DNA from 2 places in the Xenorhabdus bovienii SS-2004 genome. Region 1 is predicted to be linked to the other one. Evidence: predicted binding sites of a transcription regulator. Region 1 holds the regulator's gene; the other holds the start of a gene.
What was found. The regulator ArgR, encoded in region 1, controls arginine synthesis, uptake and breakdown. The targets are predictions, from matches to a motif close to ANTGAATAAAAATACANT.
Positions count from the first base shown of each region.

Region 2: the regulator ArgR is predicted to act here: its motif matches at 1,700-1,717, upstream of argC (N-acetyl-gamma-glutamyl-phosphate reductase).

Region 1 is NC_013892.1:354,458-370,587, forward strand. It holds gene fbp (class 1 fructose-bisphosphatase) at 234-1,238, opposite strand; gene mpl (UDP-N-acetylmuramate:L-alanyl-gamma-D-glutamyl-meso-diaminopimelate ligase) at 1,410-2,780, shown strand; gene argR (transcriptional regulator ArgR) at 2,907-3,377, opposite strand; gene mdh (malate dehydrogenase) at 3,906-4,844, shown strand; gene XBJ1_RS01525 (helix-turn-helix domain-containing protein) at 4,957-5,223, opposite strand; gene XBJ1_RS01530 (DNA-binding protein) at 5,411-5,758, shown strand; gene XBJ1_RS01535 (DNA-binding protein) at 5,834-6,214, shown strand; gene ispB (octaprenyl diphosphate synthase) at 6,242-7,213, opposite strand; gene rplU (50S ribosomal protein L21) at 7,466-7,774, shown strand; gene rpmA (50S ribosomal protein L27) at 7,795-8,052, shown strand; gene cgtA (Obg family GTPase CgtA) at 8,182-9,360, shown strand; gene dacB (serine-type D-Ala-D-Ala carboxypeptidase) at 9,420-10,868, opposite strand; gene greA (transcription elongation factor GreA) at 11,143-11,619, shown strand; gene yhbY (ribosome assembly RNA-binding protein YhbY) at 11,774-12,067, opposite strand; gene rlmE (23S rRNA (uridine(2552)-2'-O)-methyltransferase RlmE) at 12,202-12,831, shown strand; gene ftsH (ATP-dependent zinc metalloprotease FtsH) at 12,880-14,796, shown strand; gene folP (dihydropteroate synthase) at 14,916-15,773, shown strand; gene glmM (phosphoglucosamine mutase) at 15,809-16,130, shown strand, end outside.
Region 2 is NC_013892.1:4,078,979-4,095,108, reverse strand. It holds gene metF (methylenetetrahydrofolate reductase) at 1-132, opposite strand, end outside; gene argE (acetylornithine deacetylase) at 496-1,653, opposite strand; gene argC (N-acetyl-gamma-glutamyl-phosphate reductase) at 1,756-2,760, shown strand; gene argB (acetylglutamate kinase) at 2,798-3,571, shown strand; gene XBJ1_RS18270 (argininosuccinate synthase) at 3,640-4,851, shown strand; gene argH (argininosuccinate lyase) at 4,899-6,278, shown strand; gene oxyR (DNA-binding transcriptional regulator OxyR) at 6,514-7,431, shown strand; gene sthA (Si-specific NAD(P)(+) transhydrogenase) at 7,423-8,820, opposite strand; gene fabR (HTH-type transcriptional repressor FabR) at 9,031-9,678, shown strand; gene XBJ1_RS18245 (YijD family membrane protein) at 9,704-10,081, shown strand; gene trmA (tRNA (uridine(54)-C5)-methyltransferase TrmA) at 10,178-11,278, opposite strand; gene btuB (TonB-dependent vitamin B12 receptor BtuB) at 11,467-13,317, shown strand; gene murI (glutamate racemase) at 13,262-14,125, shown strand; rRNA gene XBJ1_RS18225 (16S ribosomal RNA) at 14,501-16,043, shown strand; tRNA gene XBJ1_RS18220 (tRNA-Glu) at 16,127-16,130, shown strand, end outside.

The DNA.
Region 1 (16,130 bases):
GGTTCATGAGTCATGAACAGAATGATTTCGTGAACAAATATAAATAGAAAAAGAGTATGTATAGAACTTAAGGGAACAATATAGATAATCGGCAGGAAAAAGTGACGTTAACGTTGAGAGCAAGTCGTTGCGTTAAGCGTGTTGCTCAACAAATTAAAGGATAAGTCGCGTTGTTAATAAAGAGGCGACACTTCGCCCCTTCATTAAATTAACTATTCAATCAACAAACCTACTTACTCACCTGGAAATTCAGCCATAAAGCTTTCGGCTTTTTCCACCATTGATTTTGTTCCCACGAAGAAAGGAACACGCTGATGCAGTTGGGTTGGTGTGATATCTAGAATTCGGTTTTTGCCATCACTGGCCTTGCCGCCAGCCTGCTCAGCCAAAAAAGCAATCGGGTTGCATTCATACAGCAGACGCAATTTTCCTGTTGGATTACTTGCGGTGCTTGGATAAATATAGATGCCGCCTTTCAGCAGGTTGCGGTGGAAATCTGCAACCAGCGAGCCAATATAACGGGTGGTGTAAGGGCGCTGGGTGGCTTCGTCTTGCTCTTGGCAATATTTGATGTACTTTTTCACGCCCATCGGGAATTTGATGTAGTTTCCTTCGTTGATGGAGTACATATTGCCTTTGGCAGGGAATTGAACTTTTTCATGAGTCAGGCAGAATACGCCGAGTGAGGGATCGTAAGTGAATGTATGAACTCCGTAACCTGTGGTGTAAACCAACATAGTGGATGAGCCATAGACCACATAACCCGCCGCAACCTGACGATTTCCCGGTTGCAGGAAATCGTCTTCGGTAACTGGCTGCCCAATAGGTGTAATTCTATGGTAAATTGAGAAAATAGTCCCGACGGAAACGTTTACATCAATATTCGAAGAACCATCCAGTGGGTCCATCAAAACAACATACTTCGCATTTTCTGCACGGTCGCCATCAAAGACAACGATCTCATCTTCTTCTTCAGAAGCAATACCTGCTACTTCACCGCGCGCTTTCAATGCAGCCTTCAGTTTTTCATTGGCATACAAATCCAGCTTCATCTGAACTTCGCCCTGAACATTCGATACGCCGCTGGTACCTAAAATATCCACCAGACCAGCTTTATTGATGTCCCGATGAATGATTTTGGCACCCAGTTTGATGGCAGAAAGCAGTGCGGTCAGTTCACCCGTAGCATGAGGAAAGTCTTGCTGTTTCTCGACGATGAATTCGCCTAATGTTTTCATGACGAAAGCCCTGAATTTTGTTGTGGTTTTAGAGAGCGTGCTGCACTTGCGTGTCGCACTCATGCGCGGCAGTTTAGCTAAAGAATGGGATGATTGATAGGCTATTGCATTTCTAATCTCAGCATTGATGGTTAGAATAGTGACACACTTCATGATATTGGATAGAAATAAATGCGTATTCATATTCTTGGCATCTGCGGTACTTTCATGGGAGGGCTAGCGATCCTCGCTCGTTCATTAGGTCATGAAGTTACTGGTTCTGATGCCAATGTGTATCCCCCAATGAGTACCCTTCTGGAAAAACAGGGCATTGAGCTGATTCAAGGATATGATCCTTCACAGCTCGATCCTGAGCCAGATATGGTAATCATTGGCAATGCCATGACACGTGGTAATCCCTGTGTGGAAGCGGTGCTGGATCGTGGCATTCCTTATACATCTGGCCCACAGTGGCTACATGATCATGTTTTGCCAGAACGCTGGGTGTTAGCCGTCGCTGGAACGCATGGTAAAACGACAACCGCAGGAATGTTAGCATGGATCTTAGAAGCCTGCGGTTATAAGCCGGGGTTCCTGATCGGCGGTGTGCCGGGTAATTTTGACGTTTCAGCACAAATCGGTGAAAGTCCATTTTTCGTGATTGAAGCGGATGAGTATGACTGCGCGTTTTTTGATAAGCGTTCAAAATTTGTGCATTACGGCCCCCGCACGCTAATCATGAATAACCTTGAATTTGATCATGCTGATATTTTTGAAAATTTAGCGGCCGTCCAAAAGCAGTTCCACCATCTCGTCAGGGTTGTGCCGGGAAGTGGTAAGATTCTGGTACCCGATAATGACATTAACCTGAAACATGTGATAGGAATGGGATGCTGGAGTGAGCTGGAACATGTCGGGGAAACAGGTAACTGGCAAACGAAGAAAGTCAGTCAGGATAGCAGCATCTACCAAGTGTTCCATCAAAGTGAACAGGTTGGTGAAGTGAACTGGTCATTGGTGGGTGAACACAACATGCACAATGGTTTGATCGCAATTGCGGCTGCCCATCATGTTGGTGTTCAGCCTGCGGATGCTTGTCAGGTACTGGGCGATTTTATCAATGCGCGCCGCCGTCTTGAATTGCGTGGTGAAGTGAATGGTATCTCAGTTTATGACGATTTTGCTCATCATCCCACTGCAATTTTGGTGACACTGGCAGCGCTGAGAAGTAAAGTTGGCGGTGTCGCTCGTATTCTTGCTGTGCTAGAACCGCGTTCAAATACCATGAAAATGGGCATGAGCAAAAATGATATTGCGCCTTCTCTGGGGCGTGCTGATGAAGTCTTCTTGTATCAACCTGCCAATATTCCGTGGCAGGTAGCAGAAATTGCAGAACACTGCATCCAACCTGCTCGTTGGAGTGCAGATATTGATGCTTTGGTACGTATGATTGTTGAGGCGGCACAACCGGGTGATTACATTCTTATCATGAGTAATGGTGGATTCGATGGCATTCACGAGAAGTTGCTGACTGAGCTGGGTAAGAAAGTGCACGAGGCTTGATTGTCAAAATCGTCAGAGTGGGGGGATCGCATTAGCTGTGCGATCCTCTTTAATCTATATATTCCCAGGGTTCCGTTTGTCTGCCGCCGTGCTGCAACTTGAAATCTATTGGGTTATACGACAGGGTTAAAGTTCTTGATCAAAAAGATCGAGAATAGCCTCATAGAGCTGCTTTGTTGTAAAGTCCTGTGCTGGTGTCGTAAAAATAGTGTCATCCCCTGCAATACTGCCAAGTATTCCTTCTGCTTTACCCAGGGAATCCAGTAAGCGTGCAATCAACTGTGCAGCGCCCGGACTGGTGCGAATAACCACAACACAATGATTATAATCGACATCTAAGACCAGATTTTTCAATGGGCTTGTGGCTGTGGGAACACCTAATTCTGCGGGTAAGCAGTAGACCATCTCCATTTTTGCATTACGGGTTCGGACTGCGCCAAATTTAGTCAGCATTCTGGAAACTTTAGATTGGTTAATGTTTTCAAAGCCTTCTTCCTGAAGTGCTGCGACTATTTCACCTTGAGAGCTGAATTTTTCTTCTTTCAATAAGGCTTTGAAAGCCTTGACCAAATCTTCCTGTTTCGAAGGAACACGCATATTTCACCATCATTGAATCCGTTATGAAGCTATGATTATGCGAAAGAGTGAATTTTTATTCAAGGAAGAGAAGAAAAAACTAAAATAATAATCATAATTACATTATTTTCATTCTCCCAATATATCTTTATTAGTCGTCAGTAATACTCATGTGTACATTTTCTCTGCGTTTCCTTTCCCACATTTTGAGTATGGTAAATATATTGTTAATTAAATGGTGTTGTTTGGTTTGGGAGATAAGAGTAAGGTAATCAACTAAGTTATTAATAATATAACAGGATTAATTCTCAAAAAAGTGTCCGTTATCTCATTAACAGATAAGCCTTTTGTCTAGAATAAAATAACTTTGGTGTTTCATCATCAAGCCATTAGGTAGATAATCTGTCTGTTAACAGATTGTTCTTAATACGTAGTGATCAGTGGGGCTGAGAATCTATCCCATACATGCATTGAATGTAGGGAAATAGGTTCAGGCTCTTAACCAGACAGGTTTAAGTTTTTTACAGCACTTATTTAAGGAGTATCAGGATGAAAGTTGCAGTTCTCGGTGCAGCCGGTGGTATTGGTCAGGCACTTGCCCTTCTACTCAAGACCCAGCTTCCTTCAGGTTCAGAACTTTCCTTGTATGACATTGCTCCGGTGACTCCAGGTGTGGCAGCCGATCTTAGTCATATCCCAACGGAAGTGAAAGTCACTGGTTTTGCTGGTGAAGATGCAACCCCTGCATTGGTAGGCGCAGATGTTGTATTAATCTCTGCAGGTGTGGCGCGTAAACCAGGCATGGATCGTTCAGATCTGTTCAATATCAATGCGGGTATCATCCGTAATCTGGTTCAGCAGGTAGCTAAGGCTTGTCCAAAAGCATTAATCGGTATTATCACGAACCCTGTGAATACTACTGTGGCGATAGCGGCTGAGGTTCTGAAAAAAGAAGGTGTTTACGACAGAAACCGTCTGTTCGGTATTACAACGCTGGATATCATTCGTTCCAATACTTTTGTTGCAGAACTGAAAGGTAAGAACTCTGAGGAATTGGAAGTGCCTGTTATTGGTGGGCACTCTGGTGTGACTATCCTGCCATTGCTGTCGCAAATTCAGGGCGTCAGCTTCACTGATGAAGAAGTTGAAGCGTTAACCAAACGTATTCAGAACGCAGGTACTGAAGTGGTTGAAGCGAAAGCAGGTGGCGGATCTGCAACTCTGTCTATGGGGCAGGCAGCGGCACGTCTGGGTCTTTCTTTGATCCGTGGCTTGCAGGGTGAAAGCAATGTCATCGAGTGCAGTTATGTAGAAGGTGATGGTAAATATGCCCGTTTCTTCGCTCAGCCTGTTCGTTTAGGTAAAAATGGTATCGAAGAACGTTTAGATATCGGCAAACTTAGCGATTTTGAACAGAAGTCACTGGATAGTATGTTGGGCGTTCTCAAAAAAGATATCGAATTAGGCGAGAAATTTATTAACGGTTAATTCATTTAATTTGTAATTTATTAATATACGAATTAAGTTAAATATATTAGATAACTGAAACCGCTAGCTCAAAAATAACTAGCGGTTTTTCTTTCAATAATTATATTGATAGCTAATTATTCTTTTTTTCTCTAATTTTCCTTTCTAATAGTTCTCCTGTATGTGGATCGAAATAACGACTAGGCCATATTTCAGCCGGATGTAATCCTAAGTAATTCGCTATTATCCATTCTCCCTTAGGCCATGGGCGAGAAAGTGTATTCGCCAAAGTTGATGAGCTTAACCCTGCTTCGCGTGAAACGGCAGCCAGTGTCGTTCCGCGTTTACGTAAAGCAGCAATAATATCAGCAGGATGCCAATCCGATTTCATAGAAATCATTTTTTTAATCCTTTCCTATTAAATTTGAAGCCACATTAGTGGTATAACTAAAGCGTTAGTGTGAAATTAATAACGAACACGAATCTGTTATTAAGAAAATAAAATAACATTATTTTTCCTAAAAATATTTCTAATTTTTTCTTAATAACTTCTTTTTTGAACTTGGTTACAAAAATAGAGAAACATTATGAAAAAAGAGTGGTATACGGCAATGGAGTTGACCGGTGTAGGTGAGTTACCTAGATCACCACAAGGAGTTAATGCCAGAGCAAAACGTGAAGAATGGTTGAGACAGAAACGAGCAGGTGTTCAAGGCAGGGCTATTGAATATCACTATTCTTGTTTTCCTGAATCAACATTGTCGGCTCTGGAGCTTCATGAAATATCACCTGAATATCAGGTTCAGAAACAAGATCCTCTATCCATTTGGGTGAGTGCATTTAATTTACTCTCCGATGAAGAAAAGGAGGCGATTACAGAAGTGATATTACGAGATGGCATAAGAAGTTTTTTGGAAAAAATCATAGCTACTTGAGGCAGCTTTTGAAAAGCCAAATGTTTAAAATTTGGCTTCCTCTACACTGCTCCGATGTAAAGCGAGGATAAAAAGATGAAAAAAGATTGGTATTCTGCAAAAGAACTCATTGGCCTCGCAGGTCTGCCATCGTCTCCCCAAGGCGTCAATTTGATGGCAAGGCGCGAAGGTTGGGAGCAACGCCGTAAGCGCGGAGTACAGGGGAAAGCTCTCGAATATCATGTCAACAGCTTGCCCGAAGAAGTTCTGAATGTACTGGCCGTCAGTGAAAGTTCGGTCGAGTATTATCGGAATAAGCGTCAGGATCCGTTCATGATTTGGATTGAAGCTTATTATCAATTAACCAAACCCGAAAGGGAACGCATGGTTAAGTTCATTTTGAGGAAAGGGCTGGCTAGCCTAGTCCAATACATAGGAATTCAAGAGGTTGAAAATAAAGACAGTATCCCAGATTGAGCAATCTGGGATACTGATTAGCTCAGATCAGGAAAGTCGCTGTACCGCGACATGGGCTAATCCCACAAGGGCCGCCTTATATGGAGACTCATCCAGTACTTGTAACGCTGAAATGGCTTTATCTGCTTCTTCTTCCGCCCGTTGGCGGGTGTACTTAAGTGAACCACACTGTTTCATTGTTGCTAGTACGGTATCTAACAAATGGCGGCCATTGCCTTGCTCAATGGCACTGCGTATCAGTGCAGACTGCTCCGGGACTCCATGATGCATGGCATGCAGAAGGGGCAGTGTAGGTTTGCCTTCGTTTAAGTCGTCCCCTGTGTTTTTACCGAGTGTGCTGTCATCTGAATCGTAATCCAGCAGATCATCAATCAATTGAAACGCCGTGCCAAGATAACGGCCATAGTCACGCAGTGCAGCTTCCTGCTCTGGTGTCGCACCGGATAAAATGGCCGCAGAGTGTGCCGCTACCTCAAACAGGCGAGCGGTTTTACTGTAAATCACACGCATATAATCATCTTCTGAGGTATCAGGATCATTGCAGTTCATCAACTGCATCACCTCACCTTCGGCAATGACATTCGTGGCGTCGGACATCAATTTCAGTACCCGCATAGAATCGAGATCAGTCATCATCTGAAACGATCGGGTGTAGATGAAATCACCAACCAGAACACTGGCCGCATTGCCATACATAGCGTTGGCTGTCGCTTTGCCTCGGCGCATGTCGGATTCATCGACAACATCGTCATGCAATAGCGTTGCAGTGTGAATAAATTCGATTAAGGCGGCAACTTTGATATGTTTTTCTTTTTCACAATGAAGTGCTTTTCCGGCCAGTACCGCAATCATTGGGCGAATACGCTTACCACCGCCGCTGATAATGTAGTAGCCAAGTTGGTTGATCAGCGCAACATCAGAATTTAATTGATTAAGAATGGTTTCATTAACCGCTGCCATATCATCAGCGGTAAGTTTAATTATTGATTCTAAATTCATGTTTTGGCTTTGGACTCTGATTCAGAGCTGTGCTCATTAAATTAGCATATCAACAGATATCACGATGTATCGATTGTACTTGAAAAACCGTTCAAATAAATGACAATCGAAAAACTCTGTTTTTTTCTCATCTGTTCTAATTCTGCACTTGTCTTCGAATCGGTTTTTGCGTAGAATTCGCGCCCTATTGTGAATATTTTATAGCGCGCTCTGGAAAGATATTTTAGGGGGTGCGCGGAAAGCGGAGTTTATATGTACGCAGTTTTCCAAAGTGGTGGTAAACAACACCGAGTAAGCGAAGGTCAGACAATTCGCTTGGAAAAGCTGGACATCGCAACCGGTGAAACTGTTGAGTTTGACCAGGTTCTGATGGTCGCTAATGGTGAAGATATTAAGATCGGCGCTCCAGTAGTTGAAGGCGTTAAAGTTAAAGCTGAAGTTGTTGCTCATGGCCGTGGCGAGAAAATTAAAATCGTTAAGTTTCGTCGTCGTAAACACAGCCGTAAGCAGCAGGGCCACCGTCAGTGGTTCACTGATGTTAAAATCACTGGCATCGCTTAAGATTTTAGGAGAGCAGATTAATGGCACACAAAAAGGCTGGCGGCTCGACTCGTAACGGTCGCGATTCTGAAAGCAAACGTCTGGGTGTAAAACGTTTTGGTGGTGAGTCTGTTTTGGCAGGCAGCATCATTGTTCGTCAACGTGGTACTAAATTCCATGCAGGCAGCAACGTAGGTTGTGGTCGTGACCACACCCTGTTCGCATTAGCTGACGGAAAAATTAAATTCGAAGTTAAAGGTTCAAAAAACCGTAAGTTTATCAGTATCGTAGCTGAATAAATTTTTTGAGTCTCAATCGAATCGGAAGCCCTGCAATGTGTGTTGCGGGGCTTTTTATATTCTGAATTATGCCATCTCTGGGTACAGCAGCCATCCAGCTTTACGGTGGTTATCCTACGGAGAAAAGTGATGAAATTTGTAGATGAAGCCAGCATACTGGTTGTAGCGGGAGATGGTGGCAATGGTTGTGTCAGCTTCCGTCGAGAAAAATATATTCCAAAAGGTGGGCCAGACGGCGGTGATGGTGGTGACGGCGGTGATGTTTATCTGCTGGCAGATGAAAATCTCAATACGCTGATTGACTACCGCTTTGAAAAATCCTTCCGTGCTGAACGTGGTCAAAACGGACAAAGCCGTGGTTGTACCGGTAGACGTGGCCAAGACATTACCATCAAAGTCCCAGTAGGAACCCGTGTGCGCGATATCGCGACTGGGGAAGTCCTTGCGGATATGGTGCGTCATGAGCAGCGTCAGATGGTTGCTAAAGGGGGGTTCCACGGTCTTGGTAATACCCGCTTTAAATCTTCTGTTAACCGTGCTCCCCGCCAAAAAACTATGGGGACGCCAGGTGAAAGCCGTGAGCTGATGCTGGAGCTGATGCTGCTGGCAGACGTGGGAATGCTGGGGATGCCTAATGCAGGTAAATCCACCTTCATTCGCTCTGTTTCGGCGGCGAAACCTAAAGTGGCGGATTACCCATTCACGACACTGGTGCCAAGTCTTGGCGTCGTGCGGATGGATAACGAGCAAAGCTTTGTAGTGGCAGATATTCCCGGTTTGATCGAGGGTGCGTCAGAAGGTGTGGGTTTGGGTATTCGTTTCCTGAAACATTTGGAACGTTGTCGTGTCTTACTTCACTTAATTGATCTCTGCCCGCTCGATGAATCTGATCCGGTTGAAAATGCCCGTATCATTATCAAAGAACTGCATAAATACAGCGAAAAACTGGCAGAAAAACCGCGTTGGCTGGTATTCAATAAAGTCGATCTGACCGATCCGGAAGAAGCTAAACAGCGGGCAAAAGCCATTGCTGATGAGCTTGGCTGGGAAGGTGATTATTACATGATTTCAGCTGTAAATCGTCAGGGTGTGAAAGAGCTTTGCTGGGACATCATGGAATTCATGAAAGCTCAGCCTCGCCATATGGACGTGGAGGCAGAAGCCCAGCCGGAAAAAGTTGAATTCATGTGGGATGATTACCATAAGGAACAGTTACAACAATCATCTGATGCGGATGTTGACGATGATTTGGATGATGACTGGGATGAGGGAGACGAAGAAGGCATAGAGTTTATTTATAAACACTAGATCTTCGTTCCTGATGTATAAGAATGATAAAAGGGCGCTTTTTAAGCGCCCTTTTTCGATCAATGATTTTGGTATAACGATTTATATAAATGGCTTTCGAAACGAGCCAAAGGAATACGGCGGGTACGTTGATCGTCAGGTAAAACAGAATAAGAAGAGATAAATTGGACAAAAGCAATCTTCTGCCCGCTGGCAGCGGTAATAAAGCCTGCAAGATTATAAACCCCTTGCAGTGACCCTGTTTTTGCAAAGACTTTACCATTTACACCCGCTTCATGGAGTCCCGGACGATAGGACAGAGTACCGTCATAACCTGATTTTGGTAGCATGGAGATAAAGTCGAGATCATCATTATGTTGCGCGATAAATTGCAAGATCTCCATCATGGTTGCTGGTGTGATTAAATTGTGGCGTGAAAGGCCGGAACCATCAACCATGATGGTACTGCCTAGATCGATGCCTGCTTTTTGTTTCAGTATGTGACGAATGGCATCAGAACCAGTCCGCCATGTTCCGGGCACGTTGAAATAGCGATGGCCGAGGGTGCGAAAGAGGGTATCGGCAATCATGTTATCTGATTTTTTCAGCATGGTTTTGAGCAGAACATGCAATGGAGCAGATTCATTCAAAGCGAGAATCTTCTCTGGTTGCTCAGGATCTGATTGGCGACGTAGGTGACCTTTTAGCTCAATGCCAGCGATATGTAGTTCATTTTTCAAAATGGCACCTGCATAACTAGCTCCATTCTGGATGGCGAATGCCAGTGGTAGTGGCTCACTGCGTTGTGTCAGACAGCCTGTCAGAGTAAATCTGTTTAATTCACCTGAAGTAACATCCAGTTCACAGTATTTTGCTTCTGGAGAGCCTTTAGACAGCGTTTTTACTTCACTGAATATATTGACAGGATAAAAAGAAGGAACACGGACAAACGCCAGTTCACCGGGTTGTTCTGAACTGTACAGCGAAACAGAAAAGCAGTTTTTATCGACAATTGCGGCGGCTGGAGGTGCACTGAAGCATTGGGTCATGTCATTCCACACCCAACCCGGAGCTTTATCATGGCTTGAGAAAATTGAACTGTCTATGATGAGGTCGCCATCAATCTGTTTTATGCCGGATTGTTTCAACGTTTCTACCATATTGCGCAGTTGCGAACGTGTCAGCGTTGGATCACCAACAAAACGGGCAGTTAGGTTGCCTCTCAATATCCCATCTGAAATATCAGCATTACTTTCCAGTGTGGTGATAAAACGGTAATCCTTGCCAAGCTGTAACAGGGCTGCCAATGCCGTCACAATTTTCTGCGTACTGGCAGGTAATGCCAATTGCTGCCCATTATAATCAAGTAAGGGCGTTTTTGAGCCAATTTTCTGGGCAATAAATGAGAAGTCAGTTCCCGCAGGCAAATATTGAGCATCTTCTTCTATTGAGGAAGCATTTGCACTGAAAATGCTCAGACTAAAACTGAGCATACAAGCTATTCTGCTGGTAATCTTTAAAAGAGCCATAGATCTCGCATATGAAGGTGAAAGTATTCTAAAAATATTTACATCAATAATACTAAGGTGAAATTCAGGAAAAAGTAAACGATGATCCATTATCAACTCTACGTTAGAATAATAGATTAGCAGGCAAAATAGATATGTGAACTTCAGGGTATACTGTAGTTTGCTCTCTTTTTATTGTCTGGAGACTCGCCTGATAAGGTGTGCTCATTATGCTGTTATTGCAAAAATCAGGAAGATGTTGTTTGGTCTTAGGATTGATTTAGAGGTTTGATAAATGAAACAAATTCCGATGACGGTACGTGGCGCGGATAAATTGCGCGAAGAATTAGAAAATCTGAAAAATGTACGTCGCCCTAAAATTATTACCGCAATCGCTGATGCGCGTGCGCATGGTGATTTGAAAGAAAATGCGGAATATCATGCTGCTCGTGAGCAGCAAGGGTTCTGCGAAGGCCGTATTCAGGAAATCGAAGCTAAACTTTCCAATGCGCAGGTGATTGATATCACGAAGATGATTAATAATGGTCGTGTGATCTTTGGGGCAACGGTAACGGTATTGAATATGGGTTCTGATGAAGAACAGACTTACCGTATCGTGGGTGACGATGAAGCGAATATCAAAGAGAACCTGATTTCGGTGAATTCACCTATTGCTCGTGGGCTGATTGGTAAAGAAGTGGATGATGTTGCTGTGATCAGTACGCCAGGCGGCAAAGTGGAATATGAAGTTCTGAATGTCGAGTATCTCTGATGTTGGGAAACAGTTTAATCCTGCCTGTGAGGGTGAGAAACTGTTACAGAGAAATCGTGGCAAGCGGCCATTATGCTGATATGGAAATAAAAAAGGCCTGAGATGGCCTTTTTTATCATGGTAGATATGGCACTTTTGTATAAATATGCTGTGATTATTTCGGTAAACTAATCCTGCGTTCTTTCGATGGACGGTAGAGAACTAGCATTTTCCCAATGATTTGCACATTATATGCACCAGTTTCACGAACAATCGCTTCAGCGATCAAAGTTTTGATTTCACGGTCTTCGCCTGCAACTTTGACTTTGATAAGCTCGTGATGCGAAAGAGTTTGCTCGATTTCAGCCAACACGCCTTCAGTCAGCCCGTTGTTACCAATCATAACGACAGGCTTTAATGAATGAGCGAGACTTTTCAGGTATTGCACTTGTTTCTTGTTAAGAGTCATCGTTTTTTTGCTTATGTTGGGATTGAAAACGGCCTATTCTACCGCCATCTCGTATCTATCACCATAAAAGTATGGCGTGATTTGATAGGAGAGTGCAAAAATATAGCTCTCTATTCGTATAGTTGGAAAGAACAATGGCCAATAAAAAACGCTCAGCAAGCTCTAGTCGCTGGTTACAGGAACATTTTAGTGATAAATATGTTCTTCAGGCGCAGAAAAAAGGGCTTCGCTCTCGCGCTTGGTTTAAACTTGATGGGATACAACAAAGCGACAAAATCTTTAAACCGGGTATGACCGTTGTTGATTTAGGCGCTTCTCCGGGAGGGTGGTCTCAATATGTAGTCAATCAGATTGGTGATCGTGGGCGGGTGATTGCTTGCGACCTTTTACCAATGGATCCGATTGTTGGAGTTGATTTCCTTCAAGGCGATTTTCGTGATGAACTTGTATTGAAAGCATTGCTTGAGAGAGTGGGTGATAATAAAGTCCAGGTTGTCATGTCGGATATGGCTCCCAATATGAGTGGAACCCCCGCGGTCGATATTCCTCGATCCATGTATCTGATTGAGTTAGCGTTAGGTATGTGTCGTGATGTGCTGGCCCCTGGCGGCAGTTTTATCGTTAAAGTGTTTCAGGGAGAAGGCTTTGATGAATACCTGAGGGAAATACGCTCCCTTTTTACGAAGGTTAAAATTCGTAAACCAGAAGCTTCGCGGGCACGATCGCGTGAAGTATACATTGTAGCGACAGGGCGGAAACTGTAGTACCCTGACTACTATTTGTTAACACAGTTGTAATATGAGGTTAATCCCTTGAGTGACATGGCGAAAAACCTGATTCTCTGGTTAGTCATCGCAGTTGTCTTGATGGTATTGTTCCAGAGTTTTGGTCCTGGCGACTCTAGCGGTCGTAGGGTAGATTACTCTAATTTCATCAGTGAGTTATCTCAGAATCAAGTGCGAGAAGTACGTATATCGGGTCGTGATATTGATTACAGTAAGAAAGACGACGGTAAAAAATACAGCACTTACATGCCAATTCAGGATGAGAAGCTGCTGGATACTCTACTGAATAAGCAGGTGAAAGTTATTGGTGAACCACCAGAACAACAGGGCCTGCTCGCGACTCTCTTTATTTCCTGGTTCCCAATGCTATTGCTGATTGGCGTCTGGATATTCTTTATGCGCCAAATGCAAGGTGGTGGCGGTAAAGGGGCGATGTCTTTTGGTAAGAGCAAAGCCCGCATGTTGACAGAAGATCAGATTAAAACCACGTTTGCGGATGTTGCTGGCTGCGACGAAGCAAAAGAAGAAGTGGGAGAACTGGTGGAATATCTGCGTGAACCTGGCCGTTTCCAGAAACTGGGTGGTAAGATCCCGAAAGGTATCTTAATGGTTGGTCCTCCTGGTACAGGTAAAACGTTGCTGGCAAAAGCCATCGCAGGTGAGGCTAAAGTGCCTTTCTTTACCATTTCCGGTTCTGACTTCGTTGAAATGTTCGTTGGTGTGGGAGCTTCCCGTGTTCGTGATATGTTTGAACAGGCGAAAAAATCTGCGCCTTGTATCATCTTCATCGACGAAATTGATGCTGTAGGCCGTCAACGTGGTGCTGGTCTGGGTGGTGGACACGATGAACGTGAACAGACACTGAACCAGATGCTGGTTGAAATGGATGGTTTCGAAGGTAATGAAGGCATCATCGTTATTGCCGCAACTAACCGTCCTGATGTGCTGGACCCTGCATTGCTGCGTCCGGGTCGCTTCGACCGCCAAGTCGTTGTTGGCCTGCCAGATGTTCGCGGTCGTGAGCAGATTTTGAAAGTGCATATGCGCCGTATCCCGCTGGATACCGACGTTGACGCTTCCATCATTGCTCGTGGTACACCAGGTTTCTCTGGTGCAGATCTTGCGAACCTTGCGAACGAAGCTGCCTTGTTTGCCGCTCGTGGCAATAAGCGCGTTGTTTCCATGGTGGAGTTTGAAAAAGCAAAAGATAAGATCATGATGGGTGCAGAACGCCGTTCCATGGTCATGACGGAAGAGCAGAAAGAATCCACGGCTTATCATGAAGCAGGACACGCCATCATTGGCCGTCTAGTGCCAGAACATGATCCTGTTCATAAAGTCACGATTATTCCTCGCGGTCGTGCATTGGGTGTGACTTTCTTCCTGCCAGAAGGTGATCAGATCAGCGCGAGCCGCCAGAAACTGGAAAGCCAGCTTTCAACATTATACGGTGGCCGTCTGGCAGAAGAAATTATCTACGGTGTAGACAGTGTTTCTACTGGCGCATCCAACGATATTAAGGTGGCGACATCCATTGCCCGTAACATGGTGACACAGTGGGGCTTTTCGGAAAAACTGGGCCCACTGCTGTATGCGGAAGAAGAAGGCGAAATCTTCCTTGGCCGTTCGGTTGCTAAAGCAAAACACATGTCGGAAGATACTGCGCGTTTAATTGATCAGGAAGTGAAAGCTATCGTCGATCGTAACTATCAACGCGCCCGTAAAATTCTGATGGATAATCTGGATATCCTGCATTCGATGAAAGATGCGTTGATGAAGTATGAAACCATTGATGTATCTCAGATTGATGACTTGATGAATCGAACAACAGTGCGTTCACCAGCAGGTTGGGAAGGTGACAACAATAATGGCGGTAATAACCGTCATAATATGTCATCTCCGCAGCAGACTGTGAAACCTGCGGATGGTAATCCAACCGCATAATACAGTTAACAACCTTTATCAAATTAAGGGCAATTACAGACTGTTGCCCTTGGATTTGACAGACTGTACTTATTAAACCCCAGATCTTTCTGGGGTTTTGACATTAAGGCACCCTAGCGATGAAACTGACAGCCAGAGGCAGTGTCCTCGATCTTTCCCGTCCACAAGTAATGGGGATTCTGAACGTTACTCCTGATTCTTTTTCAGATGGAGGCAATCACAGTACCTTTGATGCCGCGTTGCGGCACGCAGCCACAATGATCGAGGAAGGTGCAGCCATTATTGATGTGGGTGGAGAATCGACACGCCCTGGTGCCGTGGATGTGAGTGAGCAGGAAGAACTGGATCGCGTTGTCCCCGTGGTTGAAGCACTGGCGCGGCGTTTTGATGCATGGATCTCCATCGATACCTCAAAAGCCATAGTGATGCAGGAATCTGCTAAAGTCGGGGCTCATATGATCAATGATATTCGTTCGTTGCAGGAGTTTGGTGCACTTGACGCAGCAGTAAAGACGGGATTGCCTGTTTGCCTGATGCACATGCAGGGACAACCCAGCACTATGCAGGCAGAGCCATACTATGAAGATGCCGTTTGGGAAACCAAAACATTTTTGACGAGGCAAATTGATCGCTGTGTTGCGGCAGGCATCGCAAAAAACAAACTGATCCTTGATCCAGGCTTCGGCTTCGGGAAGAACTTATCGCATAATTATCAGCTATTGGCTCATTTGGAAGAATTCCATCATCTTGGCTTGCCTATTCTGGCTGGAATGTCACGCAAATCAATGATTGGCCAATTACTTCATGTACCACCGCAGGAGTGTGTAACAGGAAGTATCGCCTGCGCTGTGATTGCAGCGATGCAAGGTGCCCAGATTATTCGTGTGCATGATGTAAAAGAAACCGTACAGACAATGCAAATTGTTCAGGCAACACTGTCAGCGAAAAACATACTGGCTGTCAAGAACACGCTGTGAGCAAAGAACACGTTCAGCAAAGGAAGAAAAAATTTATGAGTAGCCGTAAATATTTTGGTACTGATGGTATTCGTGGCAAAGTGGGTGATAGCCCAATTACCCCTGATTTTGTTTTGAAACTCGGTTGGGCTGCGGGAAAAGTACTGGCGCGTCATGGTTCTCGCAAGATTATCATTGGTAAAGATACGCGTATTTCCGGCTATATGCTGGAGTCTGCTCTAGAAGCAGGGTTGGCAGCAGCGGGTCTATCAGCATCTTTTACTGGCCCCATGCCAACACCAGCTGTGGCCTATTTGACACGTACTTTCCGCGCAGAAGCGGGAATTGTCATTTCAGCCTCTCACAATCCTTACTATG
Region 2 (16,130 bases), 500 kb from region 1:
GGAATTCCACAGGGTTTGCTCCATCGCAGTCGTGCTGGGTGGAAAGAACTCAAAAGAAACACGAATCTGCCCTTCAAGCTCAGCCAAATTCTGATTCAGCGCTTCTCGCTGATTAGCGTGAAAAAAACTCATACCCTGTATCCTTGTAAATCAGCGGAATATTTTGACCCGCTTACGTTTAGATGCTTAAGTGTTTACATGTCTATACGTTTAGATGTCTAAATAGAATGGGCTAAGCATTATGTTTAGTCAACAGCAAAGTGACTTATCCGAAATGAGGAATATTCAAAATGATCAGGAAAGAAATTCATGTTGGGCAGAGCAAGAGAAACGCCTGATTTAATTGGCTTGTGAACGGAGCTATGCGGATTATGAGTGATACTGAGAGGAATTTATGAAGTTTTGTGCGTTGTTTTGGTCAGAAAATAGCGATAAACCCCGACGCACTTATCGGGGTTAAAACTTTTACTGGATATTCTCTCAATTGTAGTAAAATTAATGGGTTTGCAGGCAAAAATGCTCAATCAGCTGAGAAATCAATTTTCTGGTCGGCTCAATAAATTCCATACCTAAAAATTCGTCGGGCTGGTGTGCCTGTTCAATTGATCCTGGTCCCAAGACTAATGTCGGACACAATTCCTGAATAAAAGGCGCTTCAGTACAATAATTGACGGTTTCTGCTTTCGCTCCCAACAAATTTTCGATCACGCCAACCAATTTGTGATCGGTCAGGCATTGATAACCCGGAATGGGGGGGTGGAGAGGAGTAACGCTTAAACGTCCCGGCCAGCGCTGTTTCACCGGCTCTAGTGCTTTATGCAGTAATTCGTCCATATCCTGCACGGTCAATCCGGGCAGCGGGCGAATATCCATATGCAGTTCACAGCAGGCACAGATGCGGTTTGCCGCATCACCACCGTGAATATGGCCGAAATTCATAGTTGGATGAGGAATAACAAATGCTGGATTGTGATAGCGTTCCTGCAAGGTAGTGCGTAATTCCATCAATTGCGTGATGGATTCGTGCATGAGTTCAAGTGCGTTGACACCACGTGCGGGATCGCTGGAATGGCCGGATTTTCCCTCAATGCGGATAACATGAGCTAAGTGTCCCTTATGCGCATGGATAGGCTGTAACGATGTTGGTTCGCCAATAATGGCGAAATCAGGCCGAATGGCGGTATTGGCAGCAAAATAACGCGCGCCTGCCATCGATGTTTCTTCATCTGCGGTGGCCAGAATGTAAAGCGGATGAGTTAGTTTACTGGGATCAACATCCCGCAGAGCATCAATGATGAAAGCAAAGAAGCCTTTCATATCAGCAGTACCGAGTCCGTAAAGCTTGCCATCGCGTTCGCTCAGTGTGAATGGATCTTGTGTCCAGCGTCCCTCATCGAATGGCACAGTATCTGTATGACCACATAACAATAAACCTCCAGAACCACTACCCAATGTTGCCAGCATATTGAACTTGCCACGGGTTTCAGGAACGGGCTGAATCTCAATGTTAAAACCAAGGTCTTTCAACCAGCCAGCCAGCAGGTTGATTAATATTTCATTACTTTGATCCAGTTCAGCATCGGTTGCGCTGATGGAAGGTGTAGCAATGAGCTGATGATATAATCTAATAAATGATGGTAATTTAATATTCACTGTTGACAGCCCTTACTCATGATAGTATCAATATTCATGCATTATAATTGAATATAAATGCAATAATGTGATTGGGTTACTACTACAAGGTGAATAAGTCCCATGTTGAATACGCTGATAGTTGGTGCCAGTGGCTATACCGGAGCAGAGTTAGCAGCATATCTACAACGTCATCTCCATGTCCACCTTTCTGGCTTAATGGTTTCGTCTCAAAGTTCAGATGCGGGGAAATGTTTTTCAGATCTCTACCCGCAGTACAAGGGCATTGTTGATTTACCTTTACAGCCGCTGACTGATGTGGCTGAAGCAGTGAATGGTATTGATGTCGTCTTCCTCGCCACTGCCCATGAAATCAGCCATGATATTGTGCCGATATTTCTACAAGCAGGTTGCACAGTCTTCGATTTATCCGGAGCCTATCGCGTACAAAATACACAATTTTATTCAAAATACTATGGGTTCGAGCATAAAAATACGGCTTGGCTTGATAAGGCAGTTTACGGGCTGGCGGAGTGGCAGGCGGAAAAAATCAAAACTGCCCAGTTGATCGCGGTTCCCGGCTGTTATCCCACTGTTTCTCAGCTTTCATTGAAGCCTTTGCTGGAAAAAAATCTGCTGGATACTGAACAATGGCCCGTTATCAATGCTGTGAGTGGTGTCAGTGGAGCAGGCCGGAAAGCAACCATTAACAACAGCTTCTGTGAAGTTAGTTTGCAGCCTTACGGGATTTTTAATCATCGTCATCAACCCGAGATCGCGACACATTTAGGTACTGAGGTCATTTTTATCCCTCATCTGGGTAATTTCTCGCGGGGTATTCTCGCTACGATCACCTGCAAGTTGAAATCAGGTGTAACAGAAAAGCAAATTAGGGAAGCCTACCAGCTGGCGTATCATGATAAACCGTTGGTGCGTCTATACACGGAAGGTATGCCGGCATTGAAAGCCGTCGTGGGTTTGCCATTCTGCGATATTGGTTTTGCTGTGCAAGGACAGCACCTGATTATTGTCGGTGCTGAGGATAATTTGTTGAAAGGCGCGGCAGCACAAGCAGTACAGTGCATGAATATTCGTTTTGGGTTTGCAGAAACTCAGGCATTGCTTTAATTCCGGCAGATTTTAATACCGACAGAGGATAAATCCGATGGAACCGTTAGTTATCAAATTGGGTGGTGTGTTGTTAGACAGCGAAGAAGCGCTGGCGCGGTTATTTTCCACATTGCAGTCATATCGGAAGACGCATAAGCGCCCGTTAGTCATTGTACATGGCGGTGGCTGTTTAGTTGATGAACTGATGCAGAGATTGCAGTTACCGATTGTGAAGATACAGGGCCTGAGGGTAACGCCAGCAGATCAGATTAATATCGTGACGGGGACATTGGCAGGAACTGCTAATAAGGCACTGCTGGCTTGCGCGATAAAATACCGATTGCCTGCGATTGGATTGTGTCTGGGAGATGGTGGTGTGGTGCAAGTTTCCCAGTTTGATGAGGAATTCGGCCACACTGGAAAAGCTCATCCGGGTAAACCCGATCTCCTGAAAATTTTGCTGGATGTCGGTTATATGCCAATTATCAGTTCTATTGGTATCACCGAAAATGGTGAGCTGATGAATGTGAATGCAGATCAGGCGGCAACCGCCATTGCGCAGGTGTTAAATGCGGATCTGGTCTTTCTGTCTGATGTCAGCGGTATTTTGGATGGAAAAGGCCAGAAAATCCCAGAGCTAACAGCGGAAAAAATAGAACAGCTCATTGAGCATGGCATCATAACTGACGGCATGATTGTGAAAGTTAATGCGGCCTTAGAAGCGGCAAAAACGCTGAAGCATCCGGTTGATATTGCAAGCTGGCGACATACCGAACAATTAATTGCATTATTTAATGGCATACCCACAGGTACGCGAATTTCGGCGTAATTGGCTTGGTTTTACCGATTAGTGGCACAGTATTTGACTGATATGAACAAAAATAAAAGGTTATCCCTATGACTAAAAGCATTAAAAAAATCGTTCTAGCATATTCTGGTGGTTTAGATACATCTGCGATTATTCCTTGGTTGAAAGAACATTATGACAATTGTGAAGTTGTCGCATTTGTTGCTGACGTTGGTCAAAGCCGCGAAGATTTAGAAGGTGTGGAGCAGAAAGCGTTGCGATCTGGTGCGTCGGAATGTCACGTTATCGACCTGCGTGAAGAGTTCATCAAAGAGTATGTTTATCCCGTACTGAAAACGGGCGCATTGTATGAAGGCAGCTATTTGCTTGGTACATCAATGGCACGCCCAATTATTGCCAAGGCACAGGTCGAACTGGCGCTGAAAGTGGGCGCTGATTCTGTAGCTCACGGGGCAACGGGCAAAGGTAACGATCAGGTTCGGTTTGAAAGTACTTATACTGCGTTAGCGCCGCATCTGAAAGTGGTTGCTCCGTGGCGTGAATGGGATCTGCGTTCCCGTGAGGCTCTGCTTGATTATCTGAAAGTCCGCGATATTCCCACCACCGCCACGCTGGAAAAAATTTACAGCCGTGACGAAAACGCATGGCATATCTCAACCGAAGGCGGGGTATTGGAAAGTACATGGAATGCTGCCAATAAAGATTGCTGGGTGTGGACAGCAGAGCCAGAAGATGCGCAGAATGAGCCAGAATATGTCACCGTCACGGTTGAAAAAGGTGAGGTGGTTGGCGTGAATGGTAAGGGGTTGTCACCCTATCAATGTCTTAATGCATTGAATGAACTGGGAGCCAAACATGGTATCGGCCGTATCGACATTGTGGAAAACCGTTTGGTAGGCATGAAATCCCGTGGTTGTTATGAAACACCGGGTGGAACCATCATGATGGCCGCATTGCGGGGAATTGAACAGTTGGTGTTGGATCGCGACAGCTTCAAATGGCGTCAGCAATTGGGGTTGGAAATGTCCTATGTCGTCTACGATGGTCGTTGGTTTGCACCATTGCGCCAGTCGATTCAGGCTGCTGCGGAAACGTTGGCTGACAGTGTCAGTGGGGCAGTGGTCTTAAAACTGTATAAAGGCCAGGTGACCGCTGAACAGAAAAAATCGACATACAGTCTCTATTCTGAAGAGTTCGCTACTTTTGGAGAAGATGAAGTCTACGATCACCGCCATGCAGAAGGGTTCATTCGCCTCTATTCGCTTTCTTCACGTATTCGTACACTGAACAGCAAAAAATAATTTCTGAGCAATTAACCTTTATTAAATAGAGAAAACAGGAACGACATATGGCACTTTGGGGCGGACGTTTCAGTCAGGAAGCCGATCAGCGATTCAAACAATTTAACGATTCTCTGCGTTTTGATTATCGCTTGGCGGAGCAGGATATTATTGGTTCTGTTGCATGGTCAAAGGCGCTGGTTACGGTGGGAGTATTGGTTTCCGAAGAACAGCAAAAACTGGAACTGGCGCTGAATGAGTTACTGGGTGAAGTGCGGGCCAACCCCAAGGCCATTTTGAAAAGCGATGTGGAAGATATTCATAGCTGGGTGGAAGGTCAACTTATCGCGAAAGTGGGCGATTTGGGGAAAAAACTTCACACAGGTCGTAGCCGTAATGATCAAGTCGCAACTGACCTGAAACTGTGGTGTAAGGATCAGATAGCCGATATTCAGCAGGCACTTGTGGAATTGCAACAGGCGCTGGTGATTACGGCGGAGAATAATCAAGATGCGGTGATGCCCGGTTATACCCATTTGCAGAGGGCGCAGCCAGTCACTTTCGCTCATTGGTGCCTCGCCTATGCCGAAATGCTGGATCGTGATGAGAGCCGCCTGCAAGATGCACTGAAACGGCTGGATGTCAGCCCACTGGGCTGTGGCGCACTGGCGGGAACAGCCTATGATATCGATCGTGAACAATTAGCATCATGGCTCGGTTTTGCCTCGGCAACACGTAATAGTCTGGATAGCGTTTCCGATCGGGATCATGTTCTGGAGCTATTGTCAGATGCCAGTATCAGCATGATCCACCTTTCACGCTTTGCTGAAGACCTGATTTTCTTTAACAGTGGAGAAGCGGGTTTTATTGAGTTATCAGATCGGGTAACTTCCGGCTCTTCCCTGATGCCGCAAAAGAAAAACCCTGATGCGCTGGAGCTTATTCGTGGCAAATGTGGCCGGGTTCAGGGCGCATTGACGGGCATGATGATAACGCTGAAAGGGCTTCCCCTCGCTTATAACAAAGATATGCAGGAAGATAAAGAAGGTTTGTTTGATGCACTGGATACATGGCGGGATTGCCTGCATATGGCGGTGCTGGTGCTGGATGGCATTCAGGTGAAACGCGGGCGCTGTGAGGAAGCTGCAAAACAGGGTTATGCCAACGCGACTGAACTGGCGGATTATTTAGTGGTAAAAGGAGTTCCATTCCGTGAAGCGCATCATATTGTTGGTGAAGTGGTAATTGCGGCCATAGCGGAAGGTAAGGCGCTGGAAGAACTGTCTTTGTTTGAACTGCAAAAATTCAGCGAAGCTATTTCGCTAGATGTGTATGACGTTTTATCGCTGCAATCCTGTTTGGATAAACGGCTGGCAAAAGGCGGTGTATCACAGCAACAGGTGGCACAGGCGATTGCAGCGGTTAAACAGCGGTTAACGATAGATTAGCCTGAGAACATAATATAAGCCTGCCCAATCCGGCAGGTTTTTCTATATTAAATTGTAACAAATCTTTTAGTAAAGCAGTGCTGGTTTCTGAAGAGGAATACTGTGAGTTTACTGCCCATAAACGAAATGATGATGTAATAGTAATTTTTTTGATGAATTTGATAGTTTTATTCCCTCGTGCATATAATGATTTATTGATCAATTCTATCATTGATATCAAATACTGAGGTTGGGAATGAATATCCGCGATCTGGAATACCTTGTAGCGCTTGCCGAATATCGGCATTTCCGCCGAGCCGCTGATTCTTGTCATGTTAGCCAACCGACACTGAGTGGGCAAATCCGTAAACTTGAAGATGAGTTGGGCGTGATGCTGCTAGAGCGCACCAGTCGTAAAGTGCTGTTCACGCAACAGGGAATGTTGCTGGTGGAACAGGCCAAAACGGTATTGCGAGAAGTGAAAGTCTTGCAGGAAATGGCGTATCTTCAAGGTGAAAGCATGTCTGGTCCTCTGCATATCGGCCTTATCCCCACCGTTGGTCCCTATATCCTGCCTCTTATCATTCCTGAGTTGCACAAGCTGTTCCCCAAGCTGGAAATGTATTTACATGAGGCTCAGACTCAGAACCTGTTGGCGCAACTCGATAGCGGAAAACTCGATTGTGTCATTCTGGCTTTGGTAAAAGAAACCGAAGCGTTCATTGAAGTGCCACTCTTTGAAGAACCGATGAAACTAGCAATTTATGAAGGGCACCGATGGGCGAATAGGACGCATATCAAAATGGAAGAGCTTGCTGGCGAAAAATTATTAATGCTGGAAGATGGACATTGTTTGCGTGATCAGGCGATGGGTTTCTGTTTTCAGGCTGGAGCCAAAGAAGATACTCATTTTAGGGCAACCAGTCTGGAAACCCTGCGTAATATGGTATCAGCAGGCAGTGGGATTACATTGCTGCCTGATTTGGCTGTGCCAAAAGAGAAAAAACGCGATGGTGTCTGCTATCTGGAATGTATCGAACCAGAGCCTAAACGTACGATTATCTTGGTTTATCGCCCCGGCTCACCTCTGCGCAGTCGCTATGAGCAATTGGCAGAGGCGATTCGAGCTAAAATGGGTGACTATTTCGAAGTTTTTGGCAAAACATTAAAATAACCGATTTAACCCATTGAGTGCAGCAACACGGTAGGCTTCTGCCATTGTTGGATAGTTGAAGGTTGTATTAACGAAATATTCGATAGTATTGCCTTCTCCTTTTTGTTCCATAATGGCTTGGCCGATATGGATGATCTCTGCGGCACGTTCACCAAAACAGTGGATGCCCAGAATCTGTTTTGTTTCACGATGGAACAGGATCTTTATACTGCCAACATTCATGCCGGCAATTTGCGCCCTTGCCAGATGTTTGAATTGGGCGCGCCCTACCTCATACGGGATTTTCATCGCAGTGAGCTGCTGCTCGGTTTTACCGATTGAACTGATTTCAGGAATGGTATAAATCCCTGTTGGAATATCTTCCACCAGATGCAGGTTGGCGCTTCCGGTCATGATAGCTTTTGCGGCAATGCGCCCCTGATCATACGCAGCAGAAGCCAGACTCGGATAGCCGATGACATCGCCAACGGCGTAAATGTTCTCATTGCTGCTCTGATAGACGCGATTCACTTTCAGTAAACCACGGCTGTCTGTTTCCAGACCGACATTTTCCAACCCTAGCTTATCTGTATTGCCGGTGCGGCCATTGGCATACAGTAGACAGTCTGCCTTGACCTTTTTGCCGGATTTCAGATGAACAATCACGCCATCATCAAGACCTTCAATTTTTTCATATTCTTCGTTATGGCGGATGACCGTGCCACTATTCCAGAAATGATAGGACAGGGCATCAGACATCTCTTGATCAAGAAAAGACAGCAGATGATCACGGGTATTGATCAAATCCACCTTAACGCCCAGCCCTCGGAAGATAGAAGCATATTCACAGCCAATCACCCCCGCGCCGTAAATGATAACGTGGCGTGGTTCATGATCCAGTTGCAGGATGGTGTCGCTGTTATAAATACGGGAGTGAGTGAAATCAACATCAGGAGGGCAGTAAGGACGGGAACCAGTGGCAATGATTATCTTATCTGCACTTAATATATCAACACTACCATCAGCATAACGGACACTCACACGATGTTCATCAATGAATGCTGCCTCGCCCGCAAACATTTGGCACCGATTACGTTCATAAAAACCCTGACGCATTTTGGTTTGCTGGCTAATGACAACGTCAGCATGGCGCAGGATTTCAGAAAATGAGGAACGAAGAATGCGGGAGTTATCACTATAGAGGGGGTTTTGATTAAATTCGATAATACGACTGACAGCATGGCGGAGAGCTTTCGATGGAATTGTACCCCAATGGGTACAGCCACCACCGACACTATTGTAACGTTCTATAACTGCAACGTTTTTTTCCTGTTTCACCAGCCCCATTGCTGCTCCTTCCCCTCCGGGACCAGAGCCAATCACAATGGCATCAAAATGAGTATATTGCATAGAGGAAAGACCTGTTTTTACACAAAATAACAACTCTATCTTAACATTACTTGATGTAATAACCTAATGACCATACGGTTTTTATCCTATTACTTAGAAATGAAACCGGAGAATATGGGATAATAGCTTTAAGAGAACAATCACAGCAAACACAGCAGAATCTGATATATTTGCTTTATTATATAGTCGAATGGATATATCAGGATTGTGGTGAGTAACGTAACTGGTGTCAGAGCGAAACAGAAAGAAAAAACCCGTCGTTCCCTGATTGAAGCCGCATTCAGCCAACTCAGTGCTGAGCGGAGTTTCACAAGTCTGAGCTTACGGGAAGTAGCTCGAGAAGCGGGTATCGCGCCTACTTCATTTTATCGGCATTTTCGGGATGTGGATGAACTGGGGCTGACAATGGTGGATGAAAGCGGCTTGATGTTGCGTCAGTTAATGCGTCAGGCGCGTCAGCGTATCGCAAAAGGCGGCAGCGTCATCCGAACCTCTGTTTCAACGTTCATGGAATTCATCGGTAACAATCCCAATGCTTTCCGGTTATTACTGCGCGAACGTTCCGGTACATCGGCTGAGTTTCGTGCAGCTGTCGCACGGGAAATCCAACATTTTATTGCAGAGCTGGCAGACTACCTCGAACAGGCAAGCCACATGCCGCGTCATTTTACTGAAATTCAAGCTGAGGCGATGGTGACAATCGTATTCAGCGCAGGTGCAGAAGCGCTGGATATTGATGAGGAAAAAAGGCGTCGTCTCGAAGAACGTTTAGTTTTGCAACTCCGCCTGATTTCCAAAGGTGCTTATTATTGGTATCGGCGGGAACAAGAAAAAAAGACTGTCCCTAAAACCTCTTGAATAATAATGAAAGGAGAATAATACGATGGAACAATACCGCCAAGATAAAAGCACTATGTTGCTGGCTCTTATCGTTGGATTGGCAACACACGGAACTTTCTCAGCATTTTTCAACTCGCTTGTGCCTTTTTCAATTTTCCCGATTATTGCACTGGTATTATCTCTGTATTGCCTCCATCATCGTTATTTGAATTATCCAATGGCAGATGGATTACCAAAGTTGGTGGCTGGCTGCTTTTTCTTAGGAATCTTCATTTACAGCGCCATCATTCGGGTGGAATATCCAGAAATTGGTTCTAATTTCCTGCCTGTCGTGATTGATGCTGCTTTAGTATTTTGGATTTACAGAAAGATCAAAGGGCGTAAACAACAAGCTATACTCACTTCAGAAAGCCATGGCTGATTATTTTCCTGATAACGGCTGAAGGAATAACGCCACAAATTGATCGCTGTGGCGTTTTGGTCTCCCAACTAATTTTTCAGCTATAGTAGATGGTGATTAAATACGTTTTTCCAGTAATACACCACACTCCATATGGTGCGTATAAGGGAATTGATCAAAGAGTGCCAGTCGGCTTATTTTATGGGTTTGTGTCAGTGTTTCCAGATTCTGGCTGAGTGTTTCTGGATTACAGGAAATATAAAGAATCTGTGAGTATCCCTGTACCATTTTAACTGTTGCATCATCTAATCCACTGCGTGGAGGATCAACAAAAATGGTTTCACATTGATAGCTTTTTAGATCAATGCCATGCAGTCGGTTAAATTCCCGCTCTCCATTCATTGCTTGAGTAAACTCTTCTGCTGACATACGGATAATTTGCACATTATCAATTTGGTTCGCTTCAATATTAAATTGCGCGGCAGCAACCGAAGGTTTGGCAATTTCTGTCGCCAGTACGCGATCAAAGTTCTGTGCTAATGCTAGAGAAAAATTGCCATTACCACAATATAGCTCTAGTAGATCTCCCTTGGCGCCTTTTGTAATACCCACTGCCCATTCCAACATATGAGTATTGATGCTGGCATTCGGTTGCGTGAAACTGTTTTCAACTTGACGGTAAATCATCGTTTTACCCGCAATCGGCAGTTCTTCATCAATATAGTCATGGTCGAGTATGATCTTGGTTTTTGACGCTCGCCCGATCAGCTGAACATCAAATCCATTTGCTTTTAATTGATCACGTAGTGTGATGGCATGCTCGCGCCATTCATCATTCAACTTTTTATGATAAAGCAGAGAGACAATAATCTTATTACTGAGGGTTGACAGATAATCCACTTGAAACAGTTTATGACGCAAGAGTGAATTATCTTTCACGCCCGCAATGATTGACTGCATCATCTGGTTAATCAGCTCATTGGCAACCGGAAATTGATCAATACGAATACGTTGTTTGGTCTGCTGGTCAAACATAATGTGGTAAAGATCATCTTGCTCATGCCAGATGCGGAATTCAGCGCGCATTCTGTAATGTGATGCAGGGGAACGGAAAACCTCAGGCTCAGGTGCACTAAATGGCATCATCATTCCTTTCAGACGATGGACCTTTTCCATCAATTGATTTTCATAATCTTCCGTTGGCAAGACATTCTGCATTATCTGGTTCTCGTATGGTCGCGTTAAGAAAAATTTCCGAGCGGCATTGTAGGGAAAGTGAAAAGGATGTCCAGTTTTCTGGCACATGAGCCTCTTTTTGATAGGGGGTCATTCTGGACTGCTTCTCGCCTTCATCGTAGCATGACACTTTATTCGCTAGATTCAATATAGTTAGATGCCATTCTCTCATGACAAATAACAAACGTATCCTTTTATCTGCTGCTTCTGTGGCAGTGTTTTCTAGCTGGAGCCATTTTGCAGTTGCTGATAATCAAGAGCCACTGGTGGTGACCGCGAACCGCTTTAAACAGCCTGTTTCTTCAGTTTTAGCACCAATGACGGTGGTAACCCGCGAAGAGATAGATCGCTGGCAATCCAGCAGCTTGGTTGACGTTCTACGTCGCCTACCCAGTATTGATATTGCGCAGAATGGGGGAATAGGGCAACACGCTTCTTTATTTGTTCGAGGTACGGAATCACATCATACATTGGTGCTAATAGATGGTATTCGCTTAAATCAGGCGGGTATCACGGGTGCGGCCGATTATAGCCAGATACCGCTTTCAATGGTTCAGAGAATTGAGTATATCCGCGGTGCTCGCTCTGCCGTATATGGTTCTGATGCCATTGGTGGGGTAATCAATATCATTACCAAGCGAGAGCAAAAGGGAACAACATTGAATGCAGGTATCGGCTCGCACGGATACCAGAACTATAATGGTTCGACCCAACAGAAGCTCGGCGAGAATACCTTATTGACCGCAGCGGCTGGATATACCTATACCAAAGGATTCGATGTGGTGGCTGGTGGCGGTACGGGCGGGTATCGTCAGCCGGATCGTGATGGTTTTATGAGCAAAATGCTGTGGCTGGGCGTTGACCATAAATTTAATGATCAGTTCAGTGGGTTTGCTCGTGTGCATGGATTGAATAACCGAACGGCTTATGATGCCTATTATGATAGTTATAATCAGATGCTGATAGATACTCGAGAGCTATTCAGTCGTACTTATGATGCAGGCCTTCAATTTACACAGGGAATTTATTCTGCACAATGGATTACCAGTTACAGCCATGTCAAAGATTACAACTATGATCCCAAATATGGGCGTTATGGCAAAGGCTCCAGCCTAAGTAACTCCAAACAATACAATGTGCAATGGGGAAATTCATGGCAAGTGAGTCATGGCGCAATTAGCGGTGGTGTTGACTGGAAAAGAGAATCGGTTGCGGCAGGTTCGAATAATATTCCTGTACAAAAAGACGTAGATAACACTGGCCTGTATTTGACGTCACAGCAAAAGATTCATGATGTCACGCTGGAGGGTGCTGTTCGTTCAGACCGTCATTCTGAATATAATTGGAATACCACATGGCAAACTGGAATGGGTTGGGAATTCATTGATGGCTATCGGTTGATCGTCTCGTATGGAACCGCATTTAAGGCTCCAACATTGAATCAACTCTATAGCAAATGGGGAAATGAAAGTCTCAAACCAGAAAAAAGTAAACAGTGGGAAGGTGGAATTGAAGGATTAACTGGGGCACTGAATTGGCGCTTATCTGTTTATCATAATGATATTGAACAACTGATAAATTTTGCCAATAACCGCTATGAGAACATTGGTAAGGCAAAAATCAAAGGTGTTGAATGGACAGGAACCATGGATACCGGAATATTCCAGCACCAATTGACATTACAGTATGTTGATCCGCGTGATGGCAATAATAAGCAGCTAGCTCGCAGGGCTAAACAGCAGGTTAAATATCAATTAGATTGGGAATTATACAATATTGATTGGGGAGTAACCTATCAATATATCGGTCAGCGCGATGATGCAGATTATAGTGTTTATCCTCCGAAGCCCCTTAAATTGGGTGGCGTCAGTTTATGGGATATCAGCGCATCATACCCAATCACTAACCACCTCACAATCCGTGCTAGAATAGCCAATCTGTTTGATAAAAATTATGAGACAGCGTATGGCTATCGCACCCCAGGCCGAGAATACTTTCTCACTGGAAGCTACAACTTCTGATTTACCTAAAACCGCCCGACCAACGATTCTAATTTTTGATTCAGGTGTGGGCGGTTTATCTGTATACCAAGAAATTCGACAATTATTGCCGGAGCTCCACTATATATATGCTTTCGATAATGAAGCATTTCCTTATGGAGAAAAAACGGCGGAAGTGATCATTGAGCGGGTCGTTCAAGTTGTCGATGAAATTCAGAAAAGACACCCCCTGGCTATTGTCATCATTGCCTGTAATACAGCTAGCACGGTTAGTTTGCCTGCATTGCGCGAACGTTTTTCTTTTCCCGTTGTTGGTGTTGTGCCCGCAATCAAGCCTGCGGCAAAGTTGACTTGTAACCGAGTAATAGGATTATTGGCGACACGGGCTACAGTCAATCGCGACTACACCAAAGAATTAATTGCAAGATTTGCCACGGATTGTCAGGTTCATTCTATAGGTTCTGCAGAATTGGTAGAGTTAGCCGAACGAAAACTGCATGGTGAGAAGATCCCACTGGAAATATTGGAAAAAATTCTCAAACCGTGGTTGAGAATGAAAGAACCGCCAGATACTGTCATCTTAGGTTGTACTCACTTCCCTCTGATTGCAGAAGAGCTTTCACAAGTTTTTCCTGATGGCACACGATTGATTGATTCTGGAGCTGCTATTGCGCGTAGAACGGTGTGGTTGGTGAAGAACCAAAATAGTTTATTTTTAACAACGGCGGATAATTTGGCTTATTGCACAAAAATAGACCTAAATAGCGAGGCTCTGCGACCCGTATTACGAGATTATGGCTTCCTTACGCTGGAAAAACTGGCAACTTAAGTGAAATTTGTTGCAATAATCATCAGTTGGTGGTTTTTCTCAAAAAAACTATTGCCAGGCACGGAAAAGTCCCTATAATGCGCCACCACTGACCGACGCTGAGCGAAGACACGCCGCCGAGGCCAGCGGGAGAAAAGCCCTGAAAATAAAGGCTTGACACCCGGCGAGGAAAGCGTAAGATACGCAGCCTCACGATACGGAGCCCTGCTCCGGTCGGACCGCTCTTTAACAATTTAATCAGACAATCTGTGTGGGCACTCACAAGACAGTATCGACAGCATCGCAAGATGCCGAAAACTTTAAAGTCTTAAAGAGTGACTAAAACAGTTAATTCATTACGAACTAACAGTAACAATTCTTTGAGCATCAGACTTTTAATTGAAGAGTTTGATCATGGCTCAGATTGAACGCTGGCGGCAGGCCTAACACATGCAAGTCGAGCGGCAGCGGGGGGAAGCTTGCTTCCCTGCCGGCGAGCGGCGGACGGGTGAGTAATGTCTGGGGATCTGCCCGATGGAGGGGGATAACCACTGGAAACGGTGGCTAATACCGCATAACCTCTTTGGAGCAAAGTGGGGGACCTTCGGGCCTCACGCCATCGGATGAACCCAGATGGGATTAGCTAGTAGGTGGGGTAAAGGCTCACCTAGGCGACGATCCCTAGCTGGTCTGAGAGGATGACCAGCCACACTGGGACTGAGACACGGCCCAGACTCCTACGGGAGGCAGCAGTGGGGAATATTGCACAATGGGCGCAAGCCTGATGCAGCCATGCCGCGTGTATGAAGAAGGCCTTCGGGTTGTAAAGTACTTTCAGCGGGGAGGAAGGCAACAGCGTAAATAGCGTTGTTGATTGACGTTACCCGCAGAAGAAGCACCGGCTAACTCCGTGCCAGCAGCCGCGGTAATACGGAGGGTGCAAGCGTTAATCGGAATTACTGGGCGTAAAGCGCACGCAGGCGGTCAGTTAAGTTAGATGTGAAATCCCCGGGCTCAACCTGGGAACGGCATCTAAAACTGGTTGACTAGAGTCTCGTAGAGGGGGGTAGAATTCCACGTGTAGCGGTGAAATGCGTAGAGATGTGGAGGAATACCGGTGGCGAAGGCGGCCCCCTGGACGAAGACTGACGCTCAGGTGCGAAAGCGTGGGGAGCAAACAGGATTAGATACCCTGGTAGTCCACGCTGTAAACGATGTCGATTTGGAGGTTGTGCCCTTGAGGCGTGGCTTCCGGAGCTAACGCGTTAAATCGACCGCCTGGGGAGTACGGCCGCAAGGTTAAAACTCAAATGAATTGACGGGGGCCCGCACAAGCGGTGGAGCATGTGGTTTAATTCGATGCAACGCGAAGAACCTTACCTACTCTTGACATCCTCAGAATCTGCCAGAGATGGCGGAGTGCCTTCGGGACCTGAGAGACAGGTGCTGCATGGCTGTCGTCAGCTCGTGTTGTGAAATGTTGGGTTAAGTCCCGCAACGAGCGCAACCCTTATCCTTTGTTGCCAGCACGTGATGGTGGGAACTCAAGGGAGACTGCCGGTGATAAACCGGAGGAAGGTGGGGATGACGTCAAGTCATCATGGCCCTTACGAGTAGGGCTACACACGTGCTACAATGGCAGATACAAAGAGAAGCGACCTCGCGAGAGCAAGCGGAACTCATAAAGTCTGTCGTAGTCCGGATTGGAGTCTGCAACTCGACTCCATGAAGTCGGAATCGCTAGTAATCGTAGATCAGAATGCTACGGTGAATACGTTCCCGGGCCTTGTACACACCGCCCGTCACACCATGGGAGTGGGTTGCAAAAGAAGTAGGTAGCTTAACCTTCGGGGGGGCGCTTACCACTTTGTGATTCATGACTGGGGTGAAGTCGTAACAAGGTAACCGTAGGGGAACCTGCGGTTGGATCACCTCCTTACCTGAATGATAGTGATTGTGCAGTGTCCACACAGATTGTCTGATGAAAGAAAATGAGCAGGAATGCCCGCGAAGAAGACTTGAGTCC